Regions from separate parts of the Paenarthrobacter sp. 10L420 genome, predicted to be linked through region 1. Evidence: riboswitches for the same ligand, from Rfam matches in the RefSeq annotation. Region 1 holds a riboswitch; each other region holds the start of a gene.
The links. A riboswitch is a leader RNA that binds a small molecule or an ion and turns the genes downstream of it on or off. The one in region 1 is predicted to bind thiamine pyrophosphate.
Positions count from the first base shown of each region.

Region 2: linked by a shared signal. The riboswitch ahead of AC1DD5_RS18300 (bifunctional hydroxymethylpyrimidine kinase/phosphomethylpyrimidine kinase) and the one ahead of thiC (phosphomethylpyrimidine synthase ThiC) in region 1 are both predicted to bind thiamine pyrophosphate.
Region 3: linked by a shared signal. The riboswitch ahead of AC1DD5_RS14855 (ECF transporter S component) and the one ahead of thiC (phosphomethylpyrimidine synthase ThiC) in region 1 are both predicted to bind thiamine pyrophosphate.
Region 4: linked by a shared signal. The riboswitch ahead of thiO (glycine oxidase ThiO) and the one ahead of thiC (phosphomethylpyrimidine synthase ThiC) in region 1 are both predicted to bind thiamine pyrophosphate.

Region 1 covers NZ_JBFTJK010000001.1:1,084,695-1,086,888, forward strand. The annotation lists gene thiC (phosphomethylpyrimidine synthase ThiC) at 1-1,015, opposite strand, end outside; TPP riboswitch at 1,011-1,118, opposite strand; gene AC1DD5_RS05130 (amidohydrolase family protein) at 1,215-2,194, shown strand, end outside.
Region 2 covers NZ_JBFTJK010000014.1:62,084-64,277, forward strand. The annotation lists gene AC1DD5_RS18295 (Rne/Rng family ribonuclease) at 1-762, shown strand, start outside; TPP riboswitch at 909-1,006, shown strand; gene AC1DD5_RS18300 (bifunctional hydroxymethylpyrimidine kinase/phosphomethylpyrimidine kinase) at 998-2,194, shown strand, end outside.
Region 3 covers NZ_JBFTJK010000009.1:110,368-112,561, reverse strand. The annotation lists gene AC1DD5_RS14865 (DUF4235 domain-containing protein) at 1-17, opposite strand, end outside; gene AC1DD5_RS14860 (NUDIX hydrolase) at 54-731, opposite strand; TPP riboswitch at 863-999, shown strand; gene AC1DD5_RS14855 (ECF transporter S component) at 1,077-1,697, shown strand; gene AC1DD5_RS14850 (ABC transporter ATP-binding protein) at 1,697-2,194, shown strand, end outside.
Region 4 covers NZ_JBFTJK010000001.1:740,197-742,390, forward strand. The annotation lists gene AC1DD5_RS03605 (ferritin-like fold-containing protein) at 1-155, shown strand, start outside; gene thiE (thiamine phosphate synthase) at 201-884, opposite strand; TPP riboswitch at 912-1,029, shown strand; gene thiO (glycine oxidase ThiO) at 1,022-2,194, shown strand, end outside.

The sequences.
Region 1 (2,194 bases):
GCGTGTAGAGGAAGTTCTCCTCGTGGTGCGCCAAGCACCACCCGGCCATGATCGAGCCGCCACGGGAGACGATGCCTGTCACACGGTTTGCCGTCAAGGGCACGTAGCGCAGGAGCACCCCGGCGTGGATGGTCATGTAGTCAACGCCTTGTTCACACTGCTCTATTACGGTGTCCCGGAAGATTTCCCACGTGAGTTTGTTGGCTTCACCGTTGACCTTCTCCAGGGCCTGGTAGATGGGCACGGTGCCGATCGGAACGGGGGAGTTGCGGATGATCCATTCGCGGGTTGTGTGGATGTCGTCTCCGGTGGAGAGGTCCATGACGGTATCGGCACCCCACTGGGTTGCCCATTGCAGCTTGTCAACTTCCTCGGCTATGGAACTGGTGACCGCTGAGTTTCCGATGTTGGCATTGATTTTGACCAGGAACGCCTTGCCAATGATCATGGGCTCGGACTCGGGGTGGTTGATGTTGTTGGGGATGATGGCGCGCCCGGCAGCCACTTCGCTGCGGACCAGCTCAACGTCGCAGTTCTCCCTCAGCGCCACAAACTGCATTTCCGGCGTGACGATGCCTTGCCTGGCATAGTGCATCTGGGTGACGGTCTTACCCTCGACGGCGCGGCGGGGCACCGGTTGCGCCCCCTTCCACTCCTGCGAGGCTGCGCCGCGGCGTACCGCTGATTTGCCGTCGTCGAGCAGGTTCCGCTCCCGCCCGGAGTATGCCTCGGTATCACCTCGGTCTTCGATCCATCGGGTGCGGAAGGGCTCCAGGCCCACTACGGGGTCGCTGCCCGGACCTGCAGTTCGGTACACCTGCAGTGGCTCGTTCGCCTCACCGTTGGGAGAGGACTCCAGTGCAATCTCCGTGACGGGGACCCGGATGCCATGGGCGCGGTCTTCCAGCCAAGCCAACGAATGGGATTTCAGCGACTGTGTGACGGTTTCCGTCGTCTTTTCGCTGATGTTGGCCTGGTTTTCGGCAGGGCTGTGCTGTGTTTCGGTGGTGCTCAAAGGATTCCTCACTTCCTTCGCCGGCATTACCCGGACAGGTTCAACGGTCGCAGACTGCTTCAGTCCGATCTCAGCCCCTGCAGGGGCCCCCGTGTGGTCGTAGACGAAGCTACCACAGCTCTGATCGGGGACACAGTCATCGTCGTAGCGCTTACCCATCCGGGAGGTTTGTGGCATATCGGCAGATTAGGCTTTTGGCATGGCCTACATCATCGAATTCACCGGTCCTGTGCTTGTGGCAGGCGACGATCAACGGCACGGGCTGTGGTCCGTTGATGGCAAACTCACGTTCGAACGTCCCGTCGCTGCGCCGGATTCCGTACTGGATGGGTGGGTCCTTCCTGGTTTTGTGGACGCCCATTGCCACATTGGACTTGGGGTCGGCGGGGCGGTTGATGAGCAGACAACTCTTGCCCAAGCGCAGGCCGACCTGAAAGCCGGCACGTTGTTGATCCGTGACGCCGGCTCGCCAAGCGATACGCGTTGGGTTCAGCGCCGGGAGGATCTCCCACGGCTTCTTCGCGCCGGACGCCACATCGCCCGGAGCCGGCGTTACCTGCGTGGTTTGGGCCACGAAGTGGAGCCGGACGAACTCGTGGAGACAGCCCGCAAGGAAGCCCGGGACGGGGACGGTTGGGTGAAACTCGTGGGCGATTGGATCGATCGCGGGACGGGCGACCTCTCGGTTTCCTTCCCTCGGAACGTCGTGCGGGATGCGATTGCGGCCGCCCACGACGAAGGGGCCAGGGTGACGGCCCACTGCTTCGCTGAAGACACCATTGATGACATGCTCGACGCCGGGATTGACTGCATTGAACACGCCACAGGACTCTTGCCCCGGCATATTCCCCGTCTTGTGGAGCAGTCTGTCCCGATCGTTCCTACCTTGATTAACATCGCTACTTTTCCGGATATCGCAGCCCAGGCCGCGCCTAAGTTTCCGGTCTACGCCGAGCACATGACCCGTCTTTGGGAGCGACGCCGTGAAAGGGTACTGGAGGCCTTTGAAGCCGGTGTTGGCATCTTTGCGGGAACGGATGCAGGGAGCGTGATCAAGCACGGCAGGATCGCTGACGAAATGAAGGAACTTTACGACGCCGGCCTGCCGCCCACGGCCGTCCTGGACGCCGCCACGTGGGGCGCACGGATGTGGCTGGGAGCCGAGGGCCTCAGCGAAGG
Region 2 (2,194 bases), on a different contig from region 1:
GTGCCTCCTACAGTCCACAGCACGCCGGCCGCCCCCGCAGCTCCTGCGACCACGGAGTCCGTGGACCCGGTCCGCCAGGCGAAGGCTGAGGCGACCAGGGCAGCTCTTGCCACGATCGCCGCTGCAGCACATGCCGCCCACCTGCACGATGACGAGGTTCACCGCGCGGAGGAGCAGGCCCGTGCAGCAGGCCAGCAGGGTCACACCGATGGATCTGCACCTGAGGCTGCAAGCGGCGAGGCTGGCGTTCCGGCTGCACCTGATACCGCCAGTCATGAGGCTGCGGTTCGGGAAGCGCGCGCCACTCCTGTTCTGCGTTTCGGTGGCGAAGAAGTGGCTCTTCCGTTTGTGGAACACCATGAGGAACCAACTGCTGGCAAGCCGGCCATGAGCCTGGACCTGCTGGCCGAGGCGTTCTCGCACCTTGGTGCCGCACCTGCTGCGGAGGAAGAGGCCACGGCTTCGGTTTCCGAACCTGCGGCTGCTTCCGCCGTTTCCCCTGCCAATGCTTCTGCTGGCATTACCGATGAGCACGATCATTCGTTGCGTTCCCGTGGTCGTCGTGGCCGGAGGAACCGCAGTGCCAGCAGGGCGCAGGGTGCCGCAAACGAAACCAGTGTGGAACACCGCGAGGTAACTGCTGCTGCCGCAGGCGGATCTGCCCATGAGGCCAAGGCGCCGGCAGCGGAAGAGCCCGCCAAAAAGAAGGTAGCGGACGAACCCATCATCCTTGGGGTGGGAGTTCCCGCTTCAGAGTTGTAAGCAGGGCAACCAGTCACTAAGCAACCAAAGAGTCCCGCAGCATCCGTTTACGGCGGATACTGCGGGGCTCTTTCGTTGCCCGCCAGTCACATCGATTCCCCGAAGCTGTCCGGTTCCCGGGGCGAGGGGCTTCCGGGCTACGCTAGGAAACTGACACGGGGTGCCGGGCACGGGCCAGGCTGAGATCCAAACCCGTTGAACCTGTCCGGTTAGCACCGGCGAAGGGATGTCCACCATGGCTTCATCGTCGAATTCCGCTGTCTACCCTGTCTACGCCGCGGGTATGGGAGCAGTCCCGGCCCGGCCACATCCGAGGGTGCTCAGCATTGCCGGCTCGGATCCTTCTGGCGGCGCCGGAATCCAGGCAGACTTGAAGAGCATCGCAGCGCACGGGGGCTATGGCATGGCTGCCATCACGGCTTTGACGGCCCAAAACACGTTGGGCGTCAGTGCAGTCCATGTTCCGCCCGTCGAGTTCCTGCGTCAGCAACTGGACGCGATCAGCAGCGATATTGAGATTGATGCGGTCAAGATCGGGATGTTGGGTGATGCGGCCGTCATCGACGAAGTCCGCAGTTGGCTCGAAGAGGTGCGTCCCGCCGTCGTGGTCCTTGACCCCGTGATGGTGGCCACCAGCGGCGACCGCCTTCTGCGGGAGACCGCTGAAACTGCGCTGCGCAGCCTCCTGCCGTTGGCGGATCTCGTCACCCCAAACCTTCCCGAGCTGGCGATGTTGCTGGGGGAGCCCGAAGCCCCCGACTGGGCTACGGCGCTTGACCAGGGTAAACGCCTGGCTGCTGAGTGTGGAACGACGGTTTTGGTAAAGGGCGGCCACTTGGCAGGAAACGACTGCCCCGATGCGCTGGTCAATACGAGCGGTTTGCTGCGACAGGACGTCATCGAGGTGCCTGGGCCCCGCGTTGATACCAGGAACAGCCACGGAACGGGGTGCTCGCTCTCCTCGGCGTTGGCCACGGTCCAAGCCCGTACCGGCGACTGGGAGGCGTCTCTCCGCGAGGTAAAGCCGTGGCTGCTGCAGGCCCTCGCGGCGGCCGACGGGCTGAAGGTAGGTAAGGGTAGCGGGCCGGTCCACCACTTCCACCACATGGAGCCAGCGCTGAATCATGCTGGGAAATCCGGGAAATCCGGCGACTTTGCCGCGCGGCTGTGGGCCGAAGCTGCGCCGGAATTGGATGCGATTTACGGTCTCGCCTTCATCCAAGGCCTGCAGTCCGGGCGGCTCCCGGAGCCCGAGTTCAACTACTACCTGGCCCAGGACGCCATTTACCTGAACGGCTACTCCCGGGTTTTGGCGCGCGCAGGCGCACTTGCCCCCACTGAAGAAGAGCAGCTCTTCTGGGCGAAGTCATCGCAACTCTGCCTTGAAGTGGAGTCCGAGCTCCATCGGAACTGGCTGAGCACGCGCTCGGCC
Region 3 (2,194 bases), on a different contig from region 1:
TTGAAAAAGAGGTTCATGCCCCCAGCCTAGCCTCACTTCCAGGTGGGTTGGGACTAGCGGCGGTTTTCCCGTTCTTTGAGGAAAGCTGCCATGGAACCGCGTGGTGCGAGGACAGGAACAACGTCGTGATCGGCTTCCCAGACGGCATCCACTGTTCCGAGGCCGGCAATTTCCTTGAGCAGGTAATACGTGGGTGGCATCAGCTGCAATGTACCGGAAGCTTCAGCCGTCAGGATCCCGCCAACAGGCATCCAGAGTGATTGCCACGCTTCGGTGGTTTGATGCTGGGGTTCTGCTTCCGGAGCAGGCTTGGCTACATAGAAGTACGTGTCGAAGCGCTTGGGCATGTCCGTTGGCGTGACCCAGTTGGCCCAAGGGCGCAGGTCCGAGGCATCAAGGCCAAGTCCGGCCTCCTCCCAAACCTCCCGAAGGGCAGCCGTGAGAACCATGCCTGACTTTGCTGTGGCGTGTTCGGGATCGACGGCGATGGAGCTCAAGTGCCAGTCTGCAGCATGCCGTTCAAGCAACTCCGCCGGGTAATCCCATCCGCCCTGGTCTGCGGCATCAACGCGACCTCCAGGAAAAACCACCATTCCTGCGGCGAAGTCCATGGTGGTAACCCGGTGCTGAACGAAGGCTTCGAGCCCGCCCGGGGTGTCCCGCAGCAGGATGACGCTCGCGGCAAGGCGGGCTGGGGGAACTGGGATGTCCGTAGTGGGAAGGTCCGTCATGAAGTACCCCTTTGCCGCGTCGATTCTGCTGGATCATTCTCTCAGGTCTCGTTACCAACCGTTTTGTGACTAACCCCCACCTCCCACGAACACCCACAGGTGTAAACTGAAACACGCCCATAAGGGCAGATTTATAACGACAGGGGAGCGCCGCCGTCGGACCTTGCAGAGATGCAGGAGACGCGAGGGCGCTGAGAGTGCGGACAGCCGCAGACCCTCGAACCTGATCCGGTTAGTACCGGCGCAAGGGAGTCGAGCTTCTCAGAGTGTCCGGAACCGGGCGGCGCAAGCCGGCCGGGAGTTCCGGGGAGCACTTTCCCCTCCTGTACCTCAGGAGGCAGAAAAATGACCACGGCAAGCGTGAAGAAAACCAGTTATAACTGGCGTGTTGTAGACATCGTGGTGGCAGCTTTGATTGCCATCGCCGGCGGCGTGATCTTCTGGGCCTGGTCCCAGGGCGCCGCAATCGTATCCATCCCCATGAACGCCACGTATCCGCCGCTCACCGGTTTGATCGCCGGTGGCTGGATGATCCCGGCCGTCCTGGGCATGCTCATCATCCGCAAGCCGGGCGCAGCCCTGTTCTGCGAAGCCGTCGCCGCCACCGGCGAACTCATCATGGGTTCCCAGTACGGCACCACCGTCCTCATCTCCGGCATCCTCCAGGGACTGGGCGCAGAACTCGTCTTCGCTGCGTTCAGGTACAAGAAGTTCGACCTGTCCGCCGCACTCCTCGCAGGTGCTGGCGCGGGCCTCTTCTGCGGTCTGAACGATTCCTTCCTGCCTTGGGGCTGGAACATCGCCTACGAAGCGATCGACAAGCTGGCCTACATCGCCTTCTGCACGCTTTCGGGTGCGATCATCGCCGGCGCGCTGTCCTGGGTTGCCACCCGCGGGCTGGCCAAGACGGGCGTCCTCAGCTCCTTCGCGTCGCGCAAGGCTGCTTCGGAGCCCGTCTTCAACTAATGCCTGCGAAAGAAGGCAGCAACCAGCAAAGCAGCGGCCAGGTCCGGCCTGCCGCCATCACCGCCCAAGGGTGGGGATGGCGGCATGCCGGGCGTTCCACACCCGCCATCCAGGACCTCGATCTCCGGATCGAGCCCGACGAGCGTGTGCTGTTGCTGGGTCCATCGGGCGCAGGGAAGTCCACACTGCTCCATGCCCTCGCCGGTGTACTGGGTGACGAGGAAGACGATTCGGACGAGACCGGCTCGCTGTTGATCGACGGCGTCGCTCCCCGCGAACAGCGCGGCCGCGCAGGTCTGATGCAGCAGGATCCGGAGACCCAGGTGGTGCTCTCCCGGGTGGGTGACGACGTCGCGTTCGGCGCCGAAAACCTGGCCGTTCCCCGGGATGAAATTTGGGCCCGCGTCCATGAAGCGCTCGACGACGTTGGGTTGCGCAGCGCTGCAGGCGGCGGTTTGGCACTGGATCACCCGACGGCGGCACTCTCCGGCGGGCAG
Region 4 (2,194 bases), 340 kb from region 1:
CGCTGACCCAGGCCCAACGCGTGGGCATGGAACATCCTCACTTGGGACCGCTGCTCAAGGGCGGCGGGGATGCCCGCACTGCAGTCAAGGTCCTTACCGCTGAACTTGCCGAGCGGCATGGTCGACGGATGTCCGGGCTCGGGCTCACGGCTTAAGAGACTTTCGCATATCCTCGGCTGCCGCCAGGGCGCCGGCGGTGATTATCCGGCGTCGAGCGCTTCCAGCAGAGTCTTTGCCGCCGCCGTCGGATCCTCCGCCTCAGTAATGGCCCGCACCACGACGATCCGGTTCGCTCCCGCAGCCACCACCTGTTCAATGTTGGTGAGGTCGATGCCGCCAATCGCGAACCAGGGGAGGAGGACGCCACCTACGGTCTCCGCATCCGCGCGCTTTACGGCTTCTGCGGCATATGTGACCAGATCCAGCCCGACTGCTTCACGGCCGGGCTTTGTGGGCGTTGCCCACACCGGACCAACACAGAAATAGTCCAGTCCGCTCCTGCCAGGGGAGGCAGCTATAGCGGCGTCAACCTGTTCCGGCGTATGGGTGGAAAGGCCGATCACGGTGCGGTCGTGGAGGAGATGCCTTGCAGCGGGCAGGGGGATGTCCTTTTGCCCGATATGGAACACCGGAGCCCCGGAAATACTGGCAACATCGGCGCGGTCATTGACGGCCCACAGCCGTCCGTGCCGTTGGGCAACGTTGTGCAGAACCTCCAGTACCTCAAGCTCCTCAGCGGCCTCGAGCGTCTTGTCGCGAAGCTGGATGATGTCAACGCCGCCCTCAAACGCGGCGTCGACGAAGTCTTCGAAATCGCCTTGGCGTTTGCGGGCATCAGTGCATAAGTAAAGGCGGGCAGTGGTGTGGACATCATGCTGGGTCATGGAAACCAGAGTAGTTCCTCTAAACTGGGCACGTACTGCGGGAGCCGTGACAGCGTCATATGACCGTCCGGCTGAGAGGGCTTCAGCGCCGACCGCTTGACCTGATCCGGCTAGTACCGGCGTAGGGAAGGAAACACATGGCAGAATCCGGCCAAACCCCCTTGCAGGCAGACGTTGCAGTGATTGGTGGCGGCATCGTTGGCCTTGGCATCGCCCACGAAGCGCGCCGCCAGGGCCGCTCGGTGGTCCTCATTGATCCCACCCCCGCGGCCGGTGCGACGTTTGCTGCCGCGGGGATGCTGGCTCCGGTCAGCGAACTCCACTACCAGGAGGAACACCTCCTGGAACTCATGCTGGAATCCTCCCAACTGTGGCCCGCTTTCATCCGGAGCGTCCATGGCGGCGAATCAGCCACCGGATACCGCACGACGCCGACAATCGCCGTTGGTGCCGACGCCGCCGACCGCCGCGCCCTCGCAGACCTCCGCACAGTCCAGCAGGCCGCGGGCCTGCACGTGGAGCCATTGTCATTGCGGGAGGCGCGCCAACGTGAGCCTTTGCTGAGTCCACAGATTTCCTGTGCCTTCGACATACCGGCCGACCACCAAGTGGACCCGCGGCGGCTTGCACGATGCCTCATGGAAGGGCTGGCAGCCCACGGACCAGGTGACGCAACGTGGGTCTCCGGAGCGGAGGACGGTTTCGCCCTGCCGTTCCACGCATCCCGTTTGCTCTGGGATGGGGACCGCGTCTCCGGGGTTGAACTGGCTTCTGGCGCAGTCGCGGCCTTGGAAACTGTGATCGCCTGCGGGCTGGACGCGGCCAGGATCGGTAATCTCCCCGAAGGTCTCAGTCTGCCCCTGCGGCCCGTTTACGGCGACATCCTCAGGCTGCGCGTCCCCCACCACCTCCAGCCCCTCCTCACATCCACCATCCGGGGTATTGTCCGCGGGGTGCCCGTTTACATCGTGCCCCGGGAAGATGGCACCGTGGTGATTGGAGCAACCCAGCGCGAGGACGGACTATCCGCCTCCACCAATGCAGTCTCCGCCGGAGGCGTCTACCAACTCCTGCGGGACGCCCAAGTCCTGGTGCCTGCGGTGGCGGAGTTGGAACTGCTGGAAGTGACAGCCCGCGCACGGCCCGGCACTCCGGACAACGCACCATTACTGGGACGCGTTGCCGGGCGCGCGGGCACCATCGACGGTCTCGTAATCGCAACCGGGTTCTTCCGCCATGGCGTCCTGTTGACGCCTGTGGCCGCCAGAATCGTCGGCGGGCTGATCAGCGGGTCAGCCGATCCCCGATGG